3 regions of the Mesorhizobium sp. AA22 genome follow, and region 1 is predicted to be linked to each of the others. Evidence: predicted binding sites of a transcription regulator. Region 1 holds the regulator's gene; each other region holds the start of a gene.
The links. The regulator PhoB, encoded in region 1, activates phosphate uptake and scavenging genes when phosphate is short. The targets are predictions, from matches to a motif close to TGTCATNNANCTGTCAT.
Positions count from the first base shown of each region.

Region 2: a site for PhoB is predicted at 4,122-4,138, ahead of ppk2 (polyphosphate kinase 2). Genes of this name have one in related genera too.
Region 3: a site for PhoB is predicted at 2,362-2,378, ahead of A9K68_RS05280 (alkaline phosphatase). Genes of this name have one in related genera too.

Region 1 covers NZ_CP048406.1:1,381,395-1,389,330, reverse strand. The annotation lists gene A9K68_RS06710 (ATP-binding cassette domain-containing protein) at 1-691, opposite strand, end outside; gene A9K68_RS06705 (sugar ABC transporter permease) at 765-2,096, opposite strand; gene xylF (D-xylose ABC transporter substrate-binding protein) at 2,238-3,278, opposite strand; gene A9K68_RS06695 (ROK family protein) at 3,541-4,788, shown strand; gene phoB (phosphate regulon transcriptional regulator PhoB) at 4,963-5,652, opposite strand; gene phoU (phosphate signaling complex protein PhoU) at 5,669-6,376, opposite strand; gene pstB (phosphate ABC transporter ATP-binding protein PstB) at 6,415-7,230, opposite strand; gene pstA (phosphate ABC transporter permease PstA) at 7,243-7,936, opposite strand, start outside.
Region 2 covers NZ_CP048406.1:4,395,998-4,403,933, reverse strand. The annotation lists gene A9K68_RS21335 (multidrug efflux MFS transporter) at 1-355, opposite strand, end outside; gene A9K68_RS21330 (GntR family transcriptional regulator) at 519-1,184, shown strand; gene A9K68_RS21325 (DUF982 domain-containing protein) at 1,243-1,503, shown strand; gene A9K68_RS31380 (hypothetical protein) at 1,559-1,717, opposite strand; gene A9K68_RS21320 (glycosyl transferase family 90) at 1,919-2,911, shown strand; gene A9K68_RS21315 (aldo/keto reductase) at 2,924-3,967, opposite strand; gene ppk2 (polyphosphate kinase 2) at 4,227-5,147, shown strand; gene A9K68_RS21305 (dihydrofolate reductase family protein) at 5,380-6,024, opposite strand; gene hemB (porphobilinogen synthase) at 6,243-7,274, opposite strand; gene A9K68_RS21295 (enoyl-CoA hydratase/isomerase family protein) at 7,482-7,936, shown strand, end outside.
Region 3 covers NZ_CP048406.1:1,104,570-1,112,505, reverse strand. The annotation lists gene typA (translational GTPase TypA) at 1-123, opposite strand, end outside; gene A9K68_RS05285 (hypothetical protein) at 324-605, shown strand; gene A9K68_RS05280 (alkaline phosphatase) at 715-2,289, opposite strand; gene A9K68_RS05275 (MFS transporter) at 2,589-3,872, opposite strand; gene A9K68_RS05270 (TetR/AcrR family transcriptional regulator) at 3,955-4,560, shown strand; gene A9K68_RS05265 (hypothetical protein) at 4,605-5,198, shown strand; gene ppa (inorganic diphosphatase) at 5,324-5,857, opposite strand; gene A9K68_RS05255 (GNAT family N-acetyltransferase) at 5,972-6,478, opposite strand; gene A9K68_RS05250 (TPM domain-containing protein) at 6,821-7,459, opposite strand; gene A9K68_RS05245 (YgcG family protein) at 7,468-7,936, opposite strand, start outside.

The DNA of each region.
Region 1 (7,936 bases):
GCGCCGTGCCGACGACCCGACCATTCTTCATCACGCAGACGCGGTCGGCAAGCTCGAACACATCGTGGATGTCGTGACTGATCAGGAAGATGCCGATGCCGTCGGCCTTGAGCTGCATGACCAATTCGCCGACCTGTGCCGTTTCCTGCGGGCCTAGTGCCGCCGTCGGCTCATCCATGATCAGGATGCGGGCGTTAAACAGGATGGCGCGCGCGATAGCCACCGACTGCCGCTGGCCGCCCGAAAGCTTGACAACCGGCTCCTTGAAGCGCTGGAAGCGGGGATTGAGCCTGCCCATCACCTTGCGCGCCTCGGCCTCCATGGCGCCATCGTCGAGCGTGCCCCAGCCGGTCATCAGCTCGCGGCCGAGGAAGAGGTTGGCGGCGGCGTCGACATTGTCGGCGAGCGCCAGCGTCTGGTAGATCGTCTCGATGCCATATTTCTTGGCGTCGCGCGGATTGGAGATCGAAGCCTCCTCGCCATTGACAAAGATCTGGCCCGAGTCGCGCTTGTAGGCGCCGGACAGGATCTTGATCAGCGTCGACTTGCCGGCACCGTTGTGGCCAAGCAGCGCCACGACTTCGCCCGGGAAAAGGTCGATCGACGCATCGTCGACGGCGCGAATGCCGCCGAAGGCAATCGAGATGTTGCGCATGTCGATCAGTGGGGTGGGAGCAGTTGTGTCAGCCATGATCGTTCCTCCCTATGGTTTTTGCTTGAGCATGATATTGTCGAAACCGGTATCCACTTTTTCGGGATCATGCTCAGACCCGCTTGCGATAGACGGTGTCGAGCCAGACGGCGACGACCAGGACGGCGCCGACGACGACGCTCTGAAGCGGTGAATCGATACCGAGCAACACCATGCCGGACTGCAACGACTGCATCAGAAGTGCGCCAAGCATGGCGCCGAGCACCGTGCCGGAGCCGCCGGCCAACGACGTGCCTCCAATGACCGCGGCCGCGATGACCAGCAACTCGTCCAGCGTACCCAGTGCATTAGTCGACGCATTGAGGCGGGCCGAAGCAATCGCCGCGCTGATCGCGGCCAGAACGCCCATGATCATGAACACCTTCATAGTCACCCAGCGCGTGTTGATGCCGGCGAGTTCCGCCGCTTCCGGATTGCCGCCGATGGCAAAGACATAGCGGCCGAAACGGGTGCGGCTGGTGATGAAGGTCATGACGATGCCCACAGTGACCGCGATCAGCACCGGTATGGCGATGCCATGGGCGATAAACAGCCCGCCTTCCGGGACGGTGATGCCGGTCCGCTGGGCGTACTGGCGAACGATGCCGATCGGCCAGGGATAGGAATTGGCGATCCAGACGGCGCCGAGGATGGCGGCGCAAGCGACAACACCAAGCACGGTCTCCGCCCAGACGGGACGCAGCGGGAACTTGAACCGCTTGCGCTGCGACCGGCCGTTGAGCAGCATCAAGGCGACGGCCACACAGGCGAGAATGCCGACGATCCAACTTGCGGTTGCCCCGATGGAGCCACGCGGCCCGCCACCCATGAGCTGAAAGGTGGCGTCGAGCGGCGCGACGGTGCGCCCGCTCGTCATCAGCCACGCCATGCCGCGCCAGATCAGCAGGCCGCCCAGCGTCACGATGAAGGCCGGAACCTCGAGATAGGCGATAATGAAGCCCTGGAGCGCGCCAATCATGAGGCCGAGCACCACGCCGGCAGCCAGTGCGATGATCCATATCCAGGGATTTCCAAGCTGGAACCCCATGACCCGGATGAGGAATTCGGCCTGCGCGACGCCCATCACCATGCCAATCACGCCTTCGACGGAGCCGACCGAAAGATCGATGTTGCGCATCACGATGACCAGCACCATGCCGGTCGCCATGATCGCGACCGAGGAGGTCTGCACCGACAGGTTCCAGAGGTTGCGCGGCGTGAGGAAAAGCCCGCCCGACAGGAGGTGGATTCCAACCCAGATGACCAGCAGCGCGCCGACCATGCCGAGCATGCGTATGTCGAGCTCGGTTGCCTTGAGAAAGCGGCCGACCGGGCTGAGCTCGGATTCACGCGCCCGATCGGCGCCTGTATCGGCGGCCGGCGTGTTGGAAGTTGTGTCGGTCATGATGCCCTCCCACCGGGTTGCCGTCTGCCGCGGATGCCGGAAGCAGTTTGGAGTTATCCGCGAGAAGCGGAAAAACAATTCTTTTTGAAAAAACGCCGCGGTGTGAAGCCGCGGCGTTTCAGGCTTCTTGCGAAGGCCGGATCAGTTGCAGACCGGGAGCGTGCCCGTCGCCACGCCGGCGCAGACCTCTTCCTTCTTGATCCAGCCCGCGTCGATGACGACGTTGAGATTGTCCTTGGTGACGGCAATCGGCGTCAGGAACAGCGACTTGACGACATTGCCGCCCGGCGTGGCGAAGTCCTTGACGCCGGCAATATCTGTCATCTGCTTGCCGTCGGCCAGTTGCGAGGCGATCTCGGCGGCGTTCTTGCCGAGCTCGCGCGCGTCCTTCCACACCGATACGGTCTGTGTGCCGAGCGCGATGCGGTTCAGCGCGGCATGGTCGCCGTCCTGGCCCGACACCGGAACGGATCCGGCCAAGCCTTGCGCCGTCAGCGCCGCGACGACGCCACCAGCGGTGCCGTCATTGGCGGCAACCACCGCATCGACCTTGTTGTCGTTGGCGGTCAGGAACTGTTCCATGTTCTTCTGGGCGTTGGCGGGAAGCCAGCCGTCCGTATAGGCCTCGCCGACATTCTTGATCTTGCCGCTGTCGATGGCATCCTTGAGCACTTCCATGGAGCCGGCGAACAGGAAATCGGCATTCGGATCGGCGCCCGAGCCCTTGATGAAGACGTAATTGCCTTCCGGCGCCACCTTGAACACTTCGCGGGCCTGCATGCGGCCGACTTCCTGGTTGTCGAAGGTCAAATAGAAGACGTCCTTGTTCTCGATCAGCCGGTCATAGCCGACGACCGGAATGCCTTCGTCCAGCGCCTTCTGCACCGCCGGCCCGATGGCCGAGGCATCCTGCGCGAGGATGATCAGCGCGTTGGCGCCCTGCGAGATCAGGCTCTCGACGTCGGTCAGCTGCTTGCCGGGATTGGACTGTGCATCGGCTGAAATATACTTGTCGCCGGCGGCCTCGATCGCCGACTTCATGGCGGCTTCGTCAGTCTTCCAGCGCTCTTCCTGGAAGTTCGACCACGAAACACCGATGACCTTGTCCTTCGCCTGTGCGACCGACGCGAGCGTCAGCGACATGGCGACCCCCGCCAGAATGGCGGCTGTGAATCTATTCATGATATTCCTCCCTGCGCCGCGTACGGCGCGACCAACTGGCCCAAAGGCCTGCACAAAAGCTCTTTTTTTCGAGCCTCGAAAAAATACTGATCCAACGCCGAAGCACTGTCAACATGAATTCTGATGGAATTTTGGTGTCCTGTTGGCTTTTTTTCGAGCCTCGGAATAAACAATGACAGGTCCTTCTGCTTCTGCCAGTATTTGTCGGCCTGACGGCTTCCGATTCATGAGCGGCCGCGGCAATAGGGTAGGAAGCAAAACAATGTCGGTTGGGATCCGCCATGACGATTTGCGCCGGCGCAACCGGGCGATGGTTATTTCGGCCGTACGGCGCGCAGGCCAGCCGTCACGGACCGAGATCGCCGCAACCACCGGCCTCAGCCATTCGACCATATCGGCGATCTCTTCCGACCTGATCCACGAAGGCATCCTGGCCGAGAGCAAGGCGAGTGAGACCGTTTCGCTGAAACGTGGCCGGCCGCAGGTTGGCCTCAGCCTCAATCCGGAAGCCGCTGCGGTATTGGCCGTCGTGTTGTCGCTGAATTCGCTGTCGGTCGCTGTCATCGACTATGCCGGACAAGTGGTCGCCGAGGAACAGCGCCGGCTGGACACGCTGACCATGTCGCGCGACGAGCTGATCGACGAATGTGTCGCCATAGTCCGGCGCCGGCTCGAAGACCCCGACCTCGACGTCCAAAGCGTCGCCCGCATCGCGCTGGCGATCCAGGGTATTACCGATTCCCATGCGCGCGCCATGTTGTGGTCGCCGATCACGCCGCAGACGAACATCGCCTTCGCCGACATTCTGGAACGCGAGTTCGGCATCCCGGCCATTATGGAGAACGACTGCAACATGATGGCCGTGGCGCTGCGCCGGCGCGACCCGGATCGCTACCGCGACGATTTCATCGCCATCCTGCTCTCGCATGGCATCGGTATGGGGCTGGTGCTCAAGGGCGAGCTGTTCACCGGCACCCATTCCTCAGGCGGCGAATTCGGCCACATGATTCATCGGCCGAGCGGCGCGCTTTGCCGCTGCGGGCGGCGTGGTTGCGTCGAGGCTTATGCCGGCAACTACGCTATCTGGCGCAACGCGAGGCAATTGAGCGAGAACGCCGAGCCGGTCGCCGATGTCAGCGACGCCGAGATGCGGGCACTGGCGGCCCGGGCGCGCGAGACGGACGGACCGGAGCGCGAAGCCTACCGCAAGGCCGGCGAGGCGCTCGGCTTCGGGCTCGGCAGCCTGTTCGCGCTGATCGATCCGGCGCCGGTCGCCATGGTCGGTGCCAGCGCTGCCGCCTTCGACCTGATCGAGCCGGCCCTGCGCGAGGCCATCGCCCAGACCGCGGGCGGCCAGCATTCGGGTTCGATTTCCTTCGACACCGAGCCGAACGAACTGCCGCTGATCCGAGAAGGCTGCGCCATGCGGGCGCTGAGCTTCGTCGACCAAGAGATCTTCGCGCCGAGCATCCAGGCACGAGCCGGCTCGGTCGGAAAGAACGTGGCTTGAACTCGAAGGGAGGATCCCGGATCGCGACTTGGGGTGTGTTGAGATTCAGGTCAGGCCGAGTCGAGAATGGTGGGTTCCGAGAACCGGAGCGGAGCGTACTTTTGGGTACGTGAGCACCGGAAGCCCAGGAAGCCGGCGTTCGCAGGCCGGCACCACCTGGATATCAGCACATCCCTAGTCTTCCCTGATCGCATAGCCCGCGCCGCGGATGGTGCGGATGACATCGGGCATGCGACCATTGTTGACCGCCTTGCGCAACCGGCCGACATGGACGTCCACCGTGCGCTCGTCGATGTAGATCGTCTCGCCCCAGACATTGTCGAGCAACTGGCTGCGCGAGAAGACCCGACCCGGGTGCCGCATCATGAATTCGAGCAGCCGGAATTCGGTCGGCCCGAGCCGGATCTCGCTCTTCTTGCGATAGACCCTGTGCGATTCACGATCGAGCATGATGTCGCCGACCTTCAGCACGCTGGACAGTACTTCCGGCTTGGCGCGGCGCAGCAGCGCCTTGACCCTGGCCATGAATTCCGGTGTCGAGAACGGCTTGACCAGATAGTCGTCGGCTCCGGTGGAAAGGCCGCGAACCCGGTCGCTCTCCTCGCCGCGCGCGGTCAGCATGATGATCGGCAGCCGCTCGGTTTCGGGACGCACCCGAAGGCGCCGGCAAAGCTCGATGCCCGAAACCGCCGGCACCATCCAGTCGAGCACCAGAAGATCGGGCACGTTTTCCTGCAGCCGGATTTCGGCCTCGTCGCCGCGCGTCACCACCTCGACCTGATAGCCTTCGGATTCCAGATTGTAGCGGAGGAGGACGCCCAGCGGCTCTTCATCCTCCACCACCATGATGCGCGGCGCGATCATCGGCCGGTCACTCCTGTCATGTCGCCGGCGCCGACATCGTCGTTTCGTCGAGCTTCGGGCGATCCGCCGGCAATTGCTGCCCGGTCACGACAAAGTAGGCGTTTTCGGCTATGTTGGTGACATGATCGCCGATGCGTTCGAGATTCTTGGCGCAAAACAGAAGATGGGTGCAAGCGGTGATGTTGCGCGGATCCTCCATCATGTAGGTCAGGAGTTCGCGGAAAACCGCCGTGTATTTCACGTCGATCTTCTGATCGTCGGCGCGCAGTTCTTTCAAAGCGCCGGCATTGCGCGACACATAGTGCTCAACCACCCCGCGGAGCTGCACAAGAACGAGATCCGCCATCGCGTCGATACCGTGCGACAGATTACGCGGCGTGGTGCTCTGCCCGACTGCGCTGACCCGCTTGGCTATGTTTTTGGCCAAATCGCCGATGCGCTCGAGATCACCGGCCATGCGGATTGCGCCAACCACCGCGCGCAGATCTTGCGCCATCGGCTGCCGCTTGGCGATCAGCGTGATCGCACTGTCGTCGAGTTCGCGCTGCCGCGCATCCATGATCGCGTCGTCCGAGACGACACGCTGCGCCATCGCATTGTCTGACGCAAGCAACGCGCGGATCGAGGCTGCGACCATCGCGGCGGCGAGCTCGTCCATGTCGCGGATCAGCCTGTCGATGTGCTCCAGTTCCTCGTCGAAAGATGCGACGGTGTGTTCACCCATGATCCTGTCCTCGTGTTCGAAATTCGCCGCCGGACCGCTCAGCCGAACCGGCCGGTGATGTAGTCCTGGGTGCGCTTGTCGTCGGGATTGGTGAACATCTTGTCGGTTGCGCCCTCCTCGACCAGGTAGCCGAGATGGAACATCGCCGTGCGTTGCGACACGCGCGCTGCCTGCTGCATCGAGTGGGTGACGATGACGATCGTGTAGTTCTGGCGCAGTTCGTCGATCAGTTCCTCGACGCGGGCGGTGGCGATCGGATCCAGCGCCGAACAGGGCTCGTCCATCAGAATCACTTCCGGCGACACGGCGATGGCGCGCGCGATGCACAGGCGCTGCTGCTGTCCGCCGGAGAGACCGGTGCCCGACTCGAGCAGGCGATCCTTGACCTCGTTGAACAGACCGGCCTTCTTCAGGCTCGATTCAACAATGCCGTCCAACTCGGACTTGCTCCTGGCCAGGCCGTGAATGCGCGGACCGTAGGCGACGTTTTCATAGATCGACTTCGGAAACGGGTTCGGCTTCTGGAATACCATGCCGACGCGAGCTCGCAGCTCGACGACATCGATTTTCGGGTCGTAAACATCCTCGCCGTCGAGCGTTATCTTGCCGCTCACCCGCGCGATATCGATCGTGTCGTTCATTCGGTTCAGGCAACGCAGGAAGGTCGACTTGCCACAGCCCGATGGGCCGATCAACGCCGTCACCTGGTTCTCGCGGACATCGAGGTCCACGTCGAACAGAGCTCGCTTCTCACCGTAATGAACAGAGACCTTTTCGCCCTTCATCTTGATCGAAGGGGCATTGGTTCCGCTGCTCAGTTTCTGTTCGACGCCGGCTTCCGTCATGATGTTCATATCCTCTACCCCTTACCAGCGCCGCTCGAAGCGCCTGCGCAGTATCACTGCAATGGCGTTCATGATGACCAAAAACAGCAGCAAGATCAAAATCGCCGCCGAAGTCTTCTGCTGGAATCCAGCTTCCGGGAAATCCGCCCACATGAATATCTGCACCGGCAGGATCGTCGCGGGATCGGTAAAGCCGCCGGGAATGTCGACGATGAAGGCGACCATGCCGATCATCAGCAACGGCGCGGTTTCGCCCAGCGCATGCGCCATTCCGAGAATGGTGCCGGTCATGATGCCCGGCATCGCCAGCGGCAGGACGTGATGGAATACGGTCTGAACCTTGGAGGCTCCGATGCCAAGCGCCGCCTCGCGGATCGACGGTGGCACCGCGCGCAGCGAAGCGCGCGAGGCGATAATGATGATCGGCAGGGTCATCAGCGCCAGCACCATGCCGCCGACCACCGGGGCGGAGCGCGGCATGCCGAAGAAATTCAGGAATACGGCAAGTCCAAGCAGGCCGAAGACGATCGAAGGCACCGCCGCCAGATTGTTGATATTCACTTCGATCATCGTCGTCAGCCGGTTCTTGGGCGCAAATTCCTCAAGATAGATCGCCGCTGAAACGCCGATCGGGAAGGCGATGGCCAGCGTTACGATCATGGTCAGGAACGATCCGACGACCGCGCCCCAGACACCGGCCAGTTCCGGCTCGCGG
Region 2 (7,936 bases), 3.0 Mb from region 1:
GCAGCAGCACCAACTGCCAGACAGTCTCCACCATGCCGGTCAGCGACATGCAGACGGCCATGCCGAAACTGGCACGCACCAGCATCAGCTTGCGGCCGTAGCGGTCGCCCAGCCGTCCCCACAGCGGCGCCACCAGCGCGGCGGCGAAGAACGTCGCGCCATAGGCGATGCCGGACCACTGCACGATCGCCGCGTGCCCCTCGGCACCCAACTGCTCGACGTAAAGCGGCAGGAAGGGCAACAGCAGCGTCATCGCGACAAGCGTGCTGAACGAGCCGGCAAAGCACACGGCGAGATTGCGGCGCCAGTGGATGTTGTGGGCGCCTTGCGTGGCAGGGGTGGCGTCTTGCGGCATGTCCTGTCCTGTCCGGCAAGTCTGTCGGCGGCTTGCTGCAGATACCGTTTTGGGATACCAAGTTGGTATCCGTCATGGACGCAAGCTCGACGGCTGTCAATGCGGCGCTCTCAACGCTGAGCAGCGACCAGATAGCCAGAACAAATAGCCAGAACGGAACACCATGTCGCAGATGCAGAATGTCGAAAAACACCTTCGCGGAATGATCCTCGGCCTCGAGATCGGCCCGGGCGAGCGGCTGACGGAGCGCTGGATCGAAAGCCGCTTCGGGGCCTCGCGTACGCCGGTCAGGGCAGCATTGCTGCGGCTCGAGACGGAAGGTCTGGTCTGCCGCGACGGGCGCGGCTGGACGGTATCGCCGATCAACCTCACGGAGCTCGAGCAGATCGCCGTTTACCGCGAGGCGGTCGAGGTGGCGGCGGTCAAGCTGACTTGTGCCTTGGAGGAGAGGAGCGCCGTCGACGTCATCGAGGCGATGCTGGACTCCTGTGACGCCGGCACCCCGCGCGAGGAATGGCATCGCGTCGGCATGGATTTTCACATCGAGCTGGCACGCCTGTCCGGCAACGAGTTCCTGCTCAGGGCGGTTCGCGATGCCATGACGCGCCTGTCACGCGCCCGTTGGCTGGAGGTGCGCGACGAGGCGGCACTCGGCCGTGCCTGGGCCCAACACCGTGCCATTCTGGCAGCGGTGCGGACCGGCGATGCCGATGAGGCGGCACGGCGGCTTTCGGCCCATATCGTCGGCAGCCGCGACCGGCTGGTGATGTCATTGCACAATGACCGGCGCGGCCTGCGCGCCAGGGGATTTGCCGTCGTCGCGGCGTGATTGCGGAGGCAACCACTTTCGCCCTCGCTTCGCGGGCGCCGATGGCGTAAGAGCGGCGATGGAAAACAACCGATTTGAAACACCCGTGACCGTCAAGTCGGGCGCGGAGGGAACCACTCAGCTCTTGCGTACCGTCCGCCAGGCTTCCGATTACCTCCTCAACAGCTGGCCCGGCAAGCGCAGTCCAAAGCATCGCGAAGCGCTGCAGGCCTGCCATGATGCGCTGGCCGGCGACAAACCGGCGATGACCGCAAGGCGCGCCTTCATCGCCGCGGCGCGCGAGGTGAACGTGTTCGTCAGCGACAAGGCGCCGGCCTGAAGACGCAGCGGGATTCCTAGGCCAAATCCGATCCGCCTCGCGGGCCGGATGCGTTTTACTCTGCCGTTTCCGTTTCGGTCTCGGACGTGGTCTCGTCTTCGGGTTTCGAACGTTCCTTGGCTGCCACCTTGGCCGCCTGCTTTTCCGCCTTCTTGGCGGCCTTCTGCCGGTCGCGTTCCTTGCGTTCCTGGCCGTAATTCGGTGCTCGCGCCATATCTCTTCCTTTCACAATCCCAAGGTTCTTAGCCCTGCCTAGGAGCATTGGGCTCCAAACACAACACCGCAAAGAGCGATCGGCTCCATACACAGCCGGCAGGCTAGCTGAACACGGTTCTGTGGCTTGCAAGAAGGTCGGCACAATGGTGTAGGAGGGGCCCGGGGGCAAATCACAAGCCGACTTTTTATCAAGTGACCGATGGCCACCCTACAAAGAAACGTACAGAAGCTATTCTACTATGCGCGCAATGCCGTACGCGATGTTGCACCGCAGGCGCTGTTCCGCCGCAGGCTCGCCGGGCTGCTCGATCAGGCCAGGCTTTCGGATGGATCGGTCCGCGCGCGTCTCGATTATTACAATAGGTTGCAGGACCCTTTCGCGCCGAGCGCCGGCGCCGTGCCGGTCAGCCGGCTGCCGAGAGGCCGGAGCATGTATTACTACGATCTGAAGGAATTTGCCCGCTACTTCGATCCCGATTTGCGCATCGACTTCGAATTCGGCGACGTCATTGAAGTGCCTGCGATGCCGTCGATCGTCAAGGATCGGCCGATCGCCTGCGACAACAGGAACGGGGTCCTCTTCAAGCTCAACAAGTTCCGCCACTTCCACATGCCCGCCGACGATGTAGCCTTCGCGGACAAGCTTCCGGTTGCGGTGTGGCGCGGCGAGCTCAACAACCCGATAAGGACCTTGCTTCTGGAGGCCGCGCGCGATCTGCCCTTTTGCGATGTCGGCACGCCCAAACCGACGGCAGCGCCGGAATATCGCAAATCTTATCTGAGCATCGATCAGCAGCGGCGCTGTCGCTATATCATTTCGCTCGAAGGCAACGATGTGGCGACCAACCTAAAATGGATCATGAGTTCGAATTCGCTGTGCCTGATGCCGCCGCCGACATATGAGACATGGTTCGCCGAAAGCGAACTCGTGGCCGATGTTCACTATGTGCCGCTCGAACCTGATTTCACGGATCTTGCCGAGCGGGTGCAATATCTCGAACGTCATCCGACTGAGGCCGAGCGTGTCGTTGCCGCCGCCAACGCCTATTGCCGCAAGTTCGCCGACGAACGGGCCGAGCAGCGATCTGCTTGCTCGTGCTCTACAAGTACTTCGTGCTCAGCGGCCAGATCGAGCCTGATCCCGAGGTCTGGCGTTTTATCTCAGGCTAACCCGCGGCGACCTTCGACCTGATCAGGACCGTTGTCAGATATCTTCCCGGTCAAGAACCAGATCGGCCGGACCAAACCGGTCCTTTGCCGTGAATTGCTGGTGCCAGTAGGGATACAGAACGGGTGGGCGGCTCACAGCGTCCAGGCGTGCGCGCTCATCGCTGGTCAGCACCAGGCTTGCAGCGGCGATATTGTCCTTGAACTGCGCTTCGGTCCGTCCGCCGATCACCAGCGAGCTGACGGCCGGCCGGCCGAGCAGCCAAGCAAGCGCCACCTGCGCTGCCGAGACGCCATGGCTCTTGCCGATATAGGCAAGCACATCGACGATCCGCCACAGCCGGTCCTCATCACGGATCGGCGGTTCCGTCCAGCCGCTGAGCTGGCGGGAGGTGGCCTGGTCGCGGTGGTATTTGCCGGACAACAGTCCACCGGCGAGCGGGCTCCACACCAACACGCCGAGCCCCTGGTCGACCGAGATCGGCAGCAGTTCATATTCGGCTTCGCGTGCTTCCAGCGTGTAGTGGATCTGCTGGGTGACGAAGCGCGGCTGGTGCTGGCGGTCGCTGATCCCCAGCGCCTTCATCACTTGCCAGCCGGAATAGTTGGAACAGCCGACATAGCGGACCTTACCCTGGCTGACGAGCGTGTCGAGCGCGGCGATGGTCTCCTCGAGCGGCGTCGTGCCGTCCCATTCATGCAGGAAATAGATGTCGATGACGTCGGTCCTGAGGCGCTTCAGGCTCTTCTCGCACTCGCGGATCAGATGATAGCGCGACAGCCCTTCGTCGTTGGGGCCCGTGCCGATCCGCATCCGCGCCTTGGAGGCGATCAGCACATCGCCCTTGCGTTTGCCGCCGAGCGCTTCGCCGATGATCTCTTCCGAAAGCCCGTTCGAATAGACATTGGCGGTGTCGATGAGATTGATGCCAGAATCTATGCAGAGGTCGATCATCCGGCGCGCCTCGTCGAGATCGGTCTTGCCGACCGCCGAAAATGCGCCGGCGCCGCCAAAGGTCATGGTGCCCATGGTCAGCGTCGAAACCTTCAGCCCGGAACGGCCGAGAGTGCGGTATTCCATGTCAGATCCTCGCAATTGCGTTGAGAAGGGCTGCTTCGAAGGCCGCCCGAGGGGAGCCTGGCATTTGTAGGACAATTCGAGCCGCTTGTCGTGCATGCCATGGAGGCTGATCGATCACATTCCACGGATTTGCGCGACCGGCACACAGGCCGGCTGCAATAAAACCGTCATTGCCGGCCTGTATGCAAGTCGGCTCAAGGTCTTCGATCTTGGCCGGCACGCCGGACGCCGACAGGGGCTCGCACGCGGAGCAGCATAAATGACCGAAGCAAAACAGAATTCTCCTGCCAAGGACTGGCTGGAGGCGGAGCTCGCCGACACGCTTGACGAAGATTACGAGCTGGAAATGTCGGAACCGGCGCTGTCGCTGGAGATCGCCAAGATCTACAAGAAAGCGCATCCGCCCTCGATGGATCGCCAGCAATATTTTCGCGACCTGATCACGCTGCAATCCGAATTGATCAAGCTGCAGTCCTGGGTGGCATATCACAAGAAGAAGCTGGTCGTGGTTTTCGAGGGCCGCGATTCGGCCGGCAAGGGCGGCGTCATCAAGCGCATCACCCAGCGGCTCAATCCGCGCATCTGCCGCGTCGTAGCCTTGCCGGCGCCGACCGAACGCGAAAAGTCGCAATGGTATTTTCAGCGCTACGTCCCGCATCTGCCGGCAGGCGGCGAGATCGTGCTGTTCGACCGTTCCTGGTACAACCGCTCCGGCGTCGAAAGGGTGATGGGATTTGCCGAACCGGATCAGGTCGAGGAGTTTTTTCGCGACGTGCCGGAGTTCGAGCGCATGCTCGTCCGCTCCGGCATCACGCTGGTCAAATACTGGTTTTCCATCACCGACGAGGAGCAGCAGATGCGTTTCCAGATGCGCATCCATGATCCGATGAAGCAGTGGAAGCTGTCGCCGATGGACTTGCAGTCGCGCGTGCGCTGGGAGCAGTACACCAAGGCCAAGGAAGAGACGTTCGCCCGCACCAACATTCCCGAAGCCCCCTGGTTCATCGTCGAAGGCAACGACAAGAAGCGGGCGCGGCTGAACTGCATCGATCATCTCCTCAAGCAGATGCCTTATGAAGAAGTGCCGCACGAAGAGATCACGCTGCCCGACCGCGTCTTCAATCCCGAATACGAGCGCCAGGTGCTGCCGCGCGAGCTGTATGTACCGGAGAAGTATTGAGGCAGGGTTCCCTTCTCCCCGTCAGTATACCGGGAGAAGGTGCCGGCCGGCGGATGAGGGGCGGCGCCGACCTCGGCAGTTGAACCCGGCCAAGTTACTGCGTGGGCCAAGCTCATTCTGACGCAATCTTCGATCGATCGCGCCGCCCCTCTTTGCACTGCCGCGCATTTCTCCCCGTATAGTGACGGGGAGAAATGGGCTTTCGCCAATCACCAACGTTGCAGAAGTGCCGCTAAGCCCGCTTGATGATGACGTGCGTGGCAAGCGGCGTCGCCACCTGTTCGGTGCACTGATAGCCGAGCTTGAGCATGTCGAGGCCGGCAAAAAGGTTCTCACCATTGCCGAGCAGCAGCGGCGACACCGCCAGGTGCATCTCGTCAATCAGCTTCTCCTGCAGATATTGCCGGATGGTGGCGACGCCGCCGCCGACCCGAACATCCTTGCCGCCGGCCGCCGCCTTCGCCTGTTCCAGCGCCGAGTGGATGCCGTCGGTGACGAAATGGAAAGTCGTGCCGCCTTCCATCACAATAGGGTCGCGTGGATGGTGGGTCAGCACAAAGACCGGTACGTGGTATGGTGGATTGTCGCCCCACCAGCCTTTCCAGTTCTCGTCAGGCCATTCGCCGCGGATCGGGCCGAACATGTTGCGGCCCAGGATCCAGGCGCCGACATTTTCGAAGCTGCGCACGGTGAACGCCTCGTCGGTATCCATGGTGCCGCCCTCCTTGCCAACCATCTGACGAAATGTGCGGGTGCCGACCATCCATTTGTGCAGATCTTCTCCGCCGACACCGAGAGGATTGCTGAGATCCTGGTCAGGACCGGCGCCGAAGCCGTCGATCGACAGGGTGAAAGCGTTGACGCGAAGTTTGGACATGAGAGCCTCCTCGATAACCAGTTGCGTTATGCAATCAGTTATTGGTAGCTTAACTGATTGCGATTTGCAAGCGGTGTTTGGAACACGGCAAGGCGAAAGCGAAGGGCCAGGCGACTCTCGCTGCGTTTCACCGGCCGGAAACTGAAATTGTCCTGTATGTCGAAGCGGATCGCCGGCTATTGTTCGCGCCGCGAACCCATGTTCGGCTGAAGGGGATGCTACCCCTCCAGCATCGCCGCCACTTCGGGCGCAAAATAGGTGAGGATGCCGTCGCAGCCGGCGCGCTTGAAGGCTAGCAGCGATTCCAACATCGCCTTGTCGCCGTCGATCCAGCCATTGGCGGCAGCCGCCTTGATCATCGAATATTCGCCCGACACCTGATAGGCGAAGGTCGGCATCCGGAATTCGTCCTTCAGCCTGCGGATGATGTCGAGATAGGGCAGGCCGGGCTTGACCATCAGCATGTCGGCGCCCTCGGCGAGGTCCTGCTCGGCCTCGCGCACGGCCTCGTCGGAATTGGCGTGGTCGAGATAGTAGGTCTTCTTGTCGCCCTTGAGCAGGCCGGCGGTGCCGACCGCCTCGCGATAGGGCCCGTAGAAAGCGGAGGCGAATTTCGTCGCGTAGGACATGATCGCCACATCCTGAAAACCATTGGCGTCGAGCGCGTCGCGGATGGCGCCGATGCGGCCGTCCATCATGTCGGAAGGGGCAATGATATCGGCGCCGGCCGCCGCCTGGATGACGGCAGCCGCAGTGACCTGCTCCACGGTCTGGTCGTTGACGATGATGCCGTCGCGCAAGATGCCGTCGTGGCCGTGCGAGGTGAAGGGATCGAGCGCTGCGTCGGTGATGATGCCGATCTCTGGCACCGCGTGTTTGATGGCGCGCGTGGCGCGGTTGATGATGTTTTCCGGATCGAGGATATGCGAGCCGGTCTGGTCGCGCAGGCCGAGCGCGACATTCGGGAAGGTGGCGATCGCCGGAATGCCGAGCTTTGCCGCGCGCTCGGCCTCCTTGACGGCAAGGTCGAGCGACAGGCGGAAGACGCCGGGCATGGCGGCGATCGGTTCGCGGATATTCTTCCCATCGACGACGAAGATCGGCCAGATCAGGTCGTCGACGGAGAGCCGGTTCTCCTGGACGAGGCGGCGCGACCAGTCGGCCTTGCGCATGCGGCGCAAACGGCGGCTGCCGGTGATCTCGTCGACGCTGCGCGCGCCGGCAGGCTTTGCTGGGGTGAATTTGTTCATCGCGAAAACTCCGGGATCGGCAGCTTTTACCACGAGCTTCCGCCGCTTACCAATGCGCCACGATTGTGCCAGGCTGGCATTACCTGGATATCGGTATGCCAAATCCGGCTGACCGTTACAGGACAGGATTGACCTTGGCGTTGACGCACCCATGCGCCACGCTTTAGCACTTCAGTCCCGGCGGCGCAGGGGAGGGAATGTCAGGCGATGGATTTTGGCGGCAGCGACGAGATCCGCTTCGAACGATTGGACAGGGCCCGCATCGTCACGCTGACGCGGCCGCAAGCGCTCAATGCCGTCACCCACCGCATGGTCAAGGCGCTCGACAAGGCGCTGCGCGCCTGGGAGCGGGACGACGGCGTCGACGTCGTCGCCGTCAAGGCCGAGGGCAGGGCGTTTTCGGCCGGCGGCGACATCCTCCACATCTACGAGGCCGGCCGGGCGGGAAAGCCGCCGGTCGATTTCTTCGCCGACGAATACCGGCTGAACGCCCGCATCGCGCGGTTCAAAAAACCCTATGTCGCCCTGATCGACGGCATCGTCATGGGCGGCGGCGTCGGCATCTCGTTCCACGGTTCGCATCGGGTGCTAACCGAAAACGCCCAATTCGCCATGCCGGAAGTCGGCATCGGCTTTTTCCCGGATGTCGGCGCCAGTCATCT
Region 3 (7,936 bases), 280 kb from region 1:
CATGGCGCGTTCGGCGACGCGCTGGTTGTCGCGGAACGAGCCGGACTGTTTCAGGAGCTGGTCGACGAGGGTGGTTTTTCCATGGTCGACGTGCGCGATGATCGCGATATTACGAATTTTCATGTTGTGGTCTCGGGAGCGTTGCAGGCAGCAGGCCAAAAGGCGCTGCCTCTTTCGGTTGGGCGGCTCATACAGGGTTTTTCGCAATTGCGAAAGAGGATGCGCGCCACCAAATACATGGTCACCAAATCTTAAGCGTCTTGGTGTGAAATGGAATTATTAACCAAAGCGGAACCTTTCGCGGTCGGGACAGTTCAAATTTCATGAGCAATACGGGCACCAGATACCGGCCAATCTTCGCATGGGCGGCCCTCGCCGTCCTCTTTGCGGTAGGCGCGGCACAATCGGCCGCGACGTCGAAGGAAACGCGGCCTGCCCTGCCGTCCGACACACGAACGGCGGAGCAGTTATTTGCCGATGCTCCCGATGGCGTCGACCCGGTGGTGACCGGGCCGGTTAGCACCGCCTTCAAGCAGAGGCAGGAGGCTGCCAACTGCGACCGCGCGGTCTGGCCCAACATTCCAACCGTCTGCTATCCAGATTAGCAAGCGTAGCGACGTCGCGGCCACACTGAGATCCGCAAGGTCCGTTCCGCAGTGATCCTTCACGCCCCCTCTGCCCTGCCTGCGCTTCCGCTAATCGCGAAGTTCCCTCTCACGCCGACTGCACCGGATCGAGCGTGACCTTGTAGAGTTCGTTGTCGTCGCGATCCATCAGCCGCACCGTCATCTGTTCAGTGGCGCCATCGATGTCGACGAGGCCGAAGAACTGCAGGCCGGCCGAGGGTGGCAGGTTCTGCCCCTGCTCGGCGGTTGGCGCCTTGATGAATTTCAGCTCCGGGCCGAGGGTCATGTCGAAATCGTTGGGACCGAATGTACCGGCGTGGAGCGGACCGGAGACGAATTCCCAGAACGGATTGAAATCCTGGAACTGCGCCTTATCAGGATTGTAGTAGTGCGCCGCCGTGTAGTGCACGTCGGCGGTAAGCCAGACGGTGTTGGTGATGCCGGCATTCTTTATATAGCGAAGGAGGTCGGCAATCTCCAGCTCGCGGCCTTTAACCGGACCATTGTCGCCATTGCTGATGGCCTCGGCGCCGGCCTTCTTGGTGGCGTCGTTCCAGACGACGAGACCGAGCGGCATGTCGGCGGCGATGATTTTCCAGGTCGCGTTGGAGTTTGCCAGTTCGCGCTTCAGCCATTTCATCTGCTGTTCGCCGAGGATGCGCGATTGCGGCGTCACCGTATCCTGCATGCCAGGACCATTGGAGCCGCGATAGGAACGCATGTCGAGGAAGAACACGTCGAGCAGCGGCCCGTAGGCGATCTTGCGATAGACGCGGCCCGGTTCCGACGGCTCGTAGCGGATCGTCGTCATCTCGTGGAAGGCGCGTGCCGCGCGTGCCGCCAGCACATGGATGTTTTTTTCCGAGTAGCGGTCGTCGGCGCTCAGGTCCTTCGAATCCGACCAGTTGTTCACCACCTCGTGGTCGTCCCACTGGTAAAAGGTCGGGCAGATGGCGTTGAGCCCCAACACATTCCTGTCCATCATGTTGTATTTCCACTGACCCCGGTACTCGTCCAGCGTCTCGGCAACCTTGCGCTTTTCGTCGATCAGGACGCTGTTCTTCCACTTGCTGCCACCGGAAAGGTCGACCTCGTCCTTCATCGGGCCGTCGGCATAGATGGTGTCGCCGGAATGCAGGAAGAAGTCGGGCGTATGCTTGCCGATCGTGGCATAGGTCTTCATGCCGGTGTCGTCGATGCCCCAGCCCTGGCCGGCGGTATCGCCCGACCAGGCGAAGCGAATGTCGCGCTTCGAGGCCGGCGCCGTGCGGAAGCGGCCGACGATCGGCTCGGAGACGGCGTTGATGTCGGCGAGATCGGCCGCGATCATGCGGTAGAAGATGTCCTGGTCGGAGGCGAGATCGGTGAGCAGCCGCTTTACCGTGTAATCGCTGGCCGGCGACGTATCGAGCGGCGCAAGACGGACGGCGTTGGCGAAATTTTCCGTTGACGACACTTCGAACATCACGCGCGAAGGGCGGTCGGTGCGAGTCCACACTACGCCGCTGGTTGCGTCGACATCGCCCGACTGGATGCCATGGGTGAAGACGGGCCGCTGATTGGCGCGCGAATAATAGGGAAGCGCGAGGCCCGATACGCCGACGAGGCCGGCGGCGCTCACGGACGTGACGAAGGCGCGCCGGGTCATCGAAATCTTGTTCATGGCTGTCTCCTGGATGGCGTTGAACGTCGCCGCCAAGGTCCAGCCTCAATGTTTCAGGCACATCTCGAAACCATGAAGGTTTCGTTACAACCAACAGACCAGCGAATCTCTTCCTTGAGGGTCTCTTGGGGGGAGATGCCGCCAAAGGCGACAGAGGGGGTCGTCTCGCGTGGAGCACCGACCACCTGCGTCTGCGATAAGGCGCCGAGCCTGGTCGGACCGACCCCCCTCTGGCCGCTTCGCGGCCATCTCCCCTCAAGGGTCCCTCAAGGGGGAGATTAGCGCTCAGCCGTCACAACTCAAGCCGCCTGCGGTTCCGGCTCGAAGGCTGGACGGCTGGTGTTGATCAACAGCGAGATGCAGGCTGCGGCTATCGCCGTCATGCCGGCGATGAGGAAGGCAAGCTCGTAATTGCCCTGCAATTCACGCATGGTGCCGCCGAAGAAGGCGGCAGCCGCAGCGCCCACCTGATGGCCCGCGACGATCCAGCCGAAGACGATCGGCCCGCTGCGGTCGCCGAACGCCTCGTTCGACAGCCTGAGCGTCGGTGGCACGGTGGCGATCCAGTCCAATCCGTAGAGCACGGCGAAGATGATCAGACTGGTCGACGAGAAGCCGGAATAAGGCAGATAGATCAGCGACAGGCCGCGGATGCCATAATAGACGCCGAGCAGCTTGCGCGGGTCGAAGCGGTCGGTGAGCCAACCCGACAGCGTCGTGCCGATCAGATCGAAGATGCCCATCAGCGACAGCAGGCCGGCGGCTTGCACCTGACCGATACCCATGTCGCCGCAAAACGCGATCAGGTGCGTGCCGACCAGTCCGTTGGTGGTGAAGCCGCAGATGAAGAAGGTGGCGAACAGATACCAGAACACGCGGGTGCCGGCGGCACGGCGCAGCGTGCTGAGTGTGTGCGTGAAGAAATTGCCCTGCGAGGCCGGCGGAACCGGCGGCACGTCATCGGCCTCAGCGCCGTAACGCACCATGCCGATCGAGGCCGGACGCTCCGGCACCAGCAGCCAGACCAGCGGCACGAGGCAGGCGGTGGCGACCGCAATGGCGATGGCGACAGGCTTCCAGCCGCCCGACTGGGCGAGCGCCGCGAGCAGCGGCAGGAACACCAGCAGGCCGGTGGCGGCGGAGGCCGACATCAGTCCCATCACCAGGCCGCGATTGGTCTTGAACCAGCGATTGACGATGGTGGCGCCGAGCACCGTGGCGACCGCGCCGGAACCGACGCCGGAGAATACGCCCCAGGTGAGAAGCAGGTGCCACGGCTCGGTCATCAACAGGCTGATCGCCGTCGAACCCGACATCAACACCAGCGACGCCAGCAGCGTACGGCGCAGCCCGATCCGTTCCATCAGTGCCGCGGCAAACGGCCCGGTCAGGCCGTAGAGGAAGATGCCGATGGCCGCGGCGAGCGAAACGACATCGCGCCGCCAGCCGAAACTCTCCTCCAGCGGCAGCATCATGACGGCCGGCGCCGACCGCAGGCCTGCCGCGATCAGCAGACAGAGGAAAATGACGGCGACCACGACGAAAGCGTAGCGCTGGCCAAACGGACGGGATTGAGCTATCATGTTACTGACCGGTACGTTGCAATTGCACCGAGGTATACGTACCGATCGGTAACATTGTCAAGCAGGCCACGGCACATCCTAGATGAAAAGCATTGAACCAAGGATCAAAGCGGATGAATTGGCACAGCCCCGCGCCGGCGAAAAAATCCTTCGCGTAGCCCGCGACCTGTTCTATCGGCAAGGCATCAGGGCGATCGGCGTCGACGAGATCGTGCGGCGTGCCGGCGTCACCAAGCCCAGCCTCTATCGAAGCTTTCCCTCCAAGGACGAATTGGCCGCGTCCTATCTCCGGCAATACGACCTGGAGTTCTGGGCCCGCTTCGACGAGGCGGTGGCTGCCCATCCCGGCGATCCGCGCGCGCAGATCGCTGCCTTCCTGACACGCATCGGCAAGCGCACGCAAAAGCCAGACTATCGCGGCTGCGGCATGACCAATGCGGCCGTCGAATATCCCGAGCACGGCCACCCGGCCCGCGTGGTGAGTGAGGCCAACAAGCAGCAATTGCGACGACGCCTGCGCGCCATGGCGGCGGCAATGGGTGCCGGCGACGCCGATACGCTGGGCGACGGGCTGCTGCTTCTGATCGAAGGCGCCTATATCAGCGGCCAGCTGTTCGGTGCCGGCGGACCGGCGAAGTCTGTAGCCCGGAACGCGGACCTGCTGATCGAAGCGAGCTTGAAGAAATAGCGTTTAACGATACCGTGCGGCAGCCCGAAACGGAGTTGTCCGCGATGCGTAGCCTTTTGATGATCCCGCTTGCCCTTGCCGGCCTCTGCCAGGCTGCCCAGGCCGGCGACATTTCCAGCGCCTACACCGATCTCGACTGGAAGAAGGACTGCGTGACCTACGCGCAAGCGACAGAAGGCGAAGGCGACTGGGCCAGTCTTGCCTGTTCGGGCTATCGCGGCTACCCGGTGCTGATCGCCTACGACGATGCCCGGGAATCGCTGTTCTACGGTTTTCCGCCCAGCGACATGACCACGGTCTGGGAAAGTTTCATCGCCTTCAATTCGGCTGCACCCAAACTCGAGTGGCGCATCGAGACGAACGGCGATCTTGCCATTCCTTTCGCGGTCATCCACCGTCGCTCGATCAGCAATCCCGAGGGGGAGAACAAACCAACCGGCGTGCTGATCGTCGCCAAGGTCGCCCAGCCGGAGAACTATGAGGGCTGCACCGTCGGCCTGGTGCTGGCCACCGGCAATCCGGCCGCCAATGATGAGGCGCGAAAACTCGCCGACGAGAAGGCACGCACCTTTGCCTGCGGCAAGGACAAGCGCGTGGTGATCGGCAACGCACCCGATTTCGGCCGCGTCGATAACTGACTTCGTCATCATCCCTGGGCGGAGCGACGCGAAGCGGAGCGCAGACCCCAGGATGACGAAGCTGAGGGCCTCTGCCAACCTCCATGGTTGCGATAGCCCATTTCTTCGAACACTCCAGGCTTCGGCTACTTGCTTGCCTTAGCCCGCTCGATCGCCTCGATGATCATCTTCTTGGCATAGGCGGCGTCGTGCCAGCCCTCGATCTTGACCCATTTGCCGGGTTCGAGATCCTTGTAGTGCTCGAAGAAGTGCTGCACCTGCTGGCGGGTGATGTCGGGCAGGTGCGTGTATTCGGTGACGTTCTCGTAGCGCAGCGTCAGCTTGGGCGAAGGCACCGCGATGATCTTTTCGTCCAGACCGGAATTGTCCTCCATCACCAGCACGCCGATCGGCCGCACATTGATGACGCAGCCCGGCACCAGCGCGCGCGTGTTGCAGACCAGCACGTCGATCGGGTCGCCGTCACCTGACAGCGTGTGCGGCACGAAGCCGTAATTGCCGGGATAGCGCATCGAGGTATGCAGGAAGCGGTCGACGAACAGCGTGCCGGCCTCCTTGTCCATCTCGTACTTGATCGGCTCGCCACCGATCGGCACCTCGATGATGACGTTGATGTCCTCCGGCGGGTTCTTTCCGATGGCAATGGCTTCGATACGCATGGCTTTTGTCCCTCTTTCGATAGGAGACCGATAGCGGGCAGCGGCGCATGGTGCAATGCGGCGAATGGTACTGAAAGCAGCTGAGGGGGTGTTAGCGAGAGGCGTGTCGAGCCGTCATTCCCAGACGAAGGCGACCTTCTTCAGCGCCTTCTGCTCGAAGACCTCGACGCCCTCGGCGACGTCGCGGCCGCCGGCGCCGGCATAGAAGGCGAGCGCGTTCTGATTGTCTTCCAGCGCCCACACCACCATGCCTTTCAGGCCATGATCCGCCAGTCGCGCCCGTGCGGCCGAGAATAGCCGGCTGCCGAGCCCGATGCCCTGGTATTCCGGGCGCACGTAAAGTTCGTAAATCTCGCCCTGCTGCTTGAGCTCGCGGGCGCGGTTCTTGCCGATCGTGGCGTAGCCGGCGACCTTGCCGCCGATCTCGACGACCAGAACGGTGGCGGCACGGCGGATGGCGTTCGCCCACCAGTCGGCGCCGCGGCGGTTGATCATCGATGTCAGGGTGCGATGCGGGATGATGCCGGAGTAGGCGCCGCGCCAGGCCAGCAGGTGCACGTCGGCGATGGCGCTTGCGTCGCGCGGCTCGGCTTTCCTGATGTCGATACTCAGCGTCTTCATGATTGGTTAACCATAAACCCGCATCGCCCGATTGCAAGAGTCCGGTCACCGGCTCCCAAGCTTTCGCACAGACGATAGACGTGCCTGCGACACGAAAGAGCCTGTCTGAAAACGCGCTCTGCCGAGGCAAATGGCGCGGTTTTCGAGAACCGAAGCGCAGCGGACATTAGAGCGCCGCGCGTCCAATTGGACGCGCATAGGACGCTCTAACGCTTTCAATTGCGCATGATCCTTTTCCAGAAACCGATCTCGGTTTCCGGGGTCATGCGCTGAGTCCGTGAGCATCTGAAGCGCAGAAAATCGCGTCAGGCGTCCGGCAGAGTAGCGTTTGCAGGCAGGCTCTTAGATCTCGACCAGATGGTCGTCCAGCTCGTTGCTGTCGCCGGTAGAAACCGGGAAATGCTCGGCCAGGACCGCGCCCGTCGCTTCGATTGCCCTGATGAAGCCGTCGGCGAGACGATCGTCGCCAGCATGCGCGGTAAGGTCGCGGACGACGCTGTCCCAGACATCCTGGCCGACACGGCTGTCGATGCCGCTGTCGGCGATCACTTCGGCGTAGTGCTCGGCAATCGAAACGAACACCAGCACGCCGGTGCGCGCCGTGGTGCGGTGGACGTTGCGGGCGAGGAACTGCTTTATCGCATTGGCATGCGCGGCTTGGTAGCGCAGCCGCCTCGGCACCAGGTAGATGCGCAAGCCGGGCACCGCCCACAACAGGACAAGCACCGAGACCATCGCCAGAAGCTGCGCGATGACGAAATGCGGCACGCGGATCGACAGCCACCATGCTTCCAGCCCGTAGCTGACGGCGAGGCTGACGACGAGCATGGCCAGCGTCGCCATAAAGGCCGCCGGAAAGAAATAGCCGTCGCTGGCATAGGCCACGACGCAGTAGATTTCGCCGTCGGTCTTTGATTCGGCGGCGCGGATCGCTTTGGCGATGCGGTCATGATCCCCGGGGCTGATCGGTCGTGTTGCCATGTTGTGTCTCACCAGCTTCCTGAAGAACCGCCACCACCGGACGAGCCGCCGCCGCCCGAAAACCCGCCGCCGCCACCGCCCGACGACCAGCCGCCACCGGAACGGCCCGACGACCAGCCGCTGCCGGTGCCGGTTGTCCAGACGCCGCCCGAGGACGCGGAACCCGACCTTTGGCCATAGCGGCCCGATCTTTGGCCATAACGAAATGTCATGCCCAGCCATTTATACACGCCCGGCGACAGCTTTGTGCCGAAGATCGGCGGCAGGAATGCCATCGCCAGGCCGCCTAAGAACAGCATCGCCCACACGATGATGAACAGCGCGACAATGGGATCGACAGAATTGCTGTCGGCCGGATTGCGGGTGCCGCGCGCTTCCAGCTCTTCCGGATTGCCTTGCAGCACCATGACCATGTCGTCGACGGCCTTGGCTATGCCGCCGGAGAAGTCGCCGGCGCGAAAGGCCGGCACCATGTCG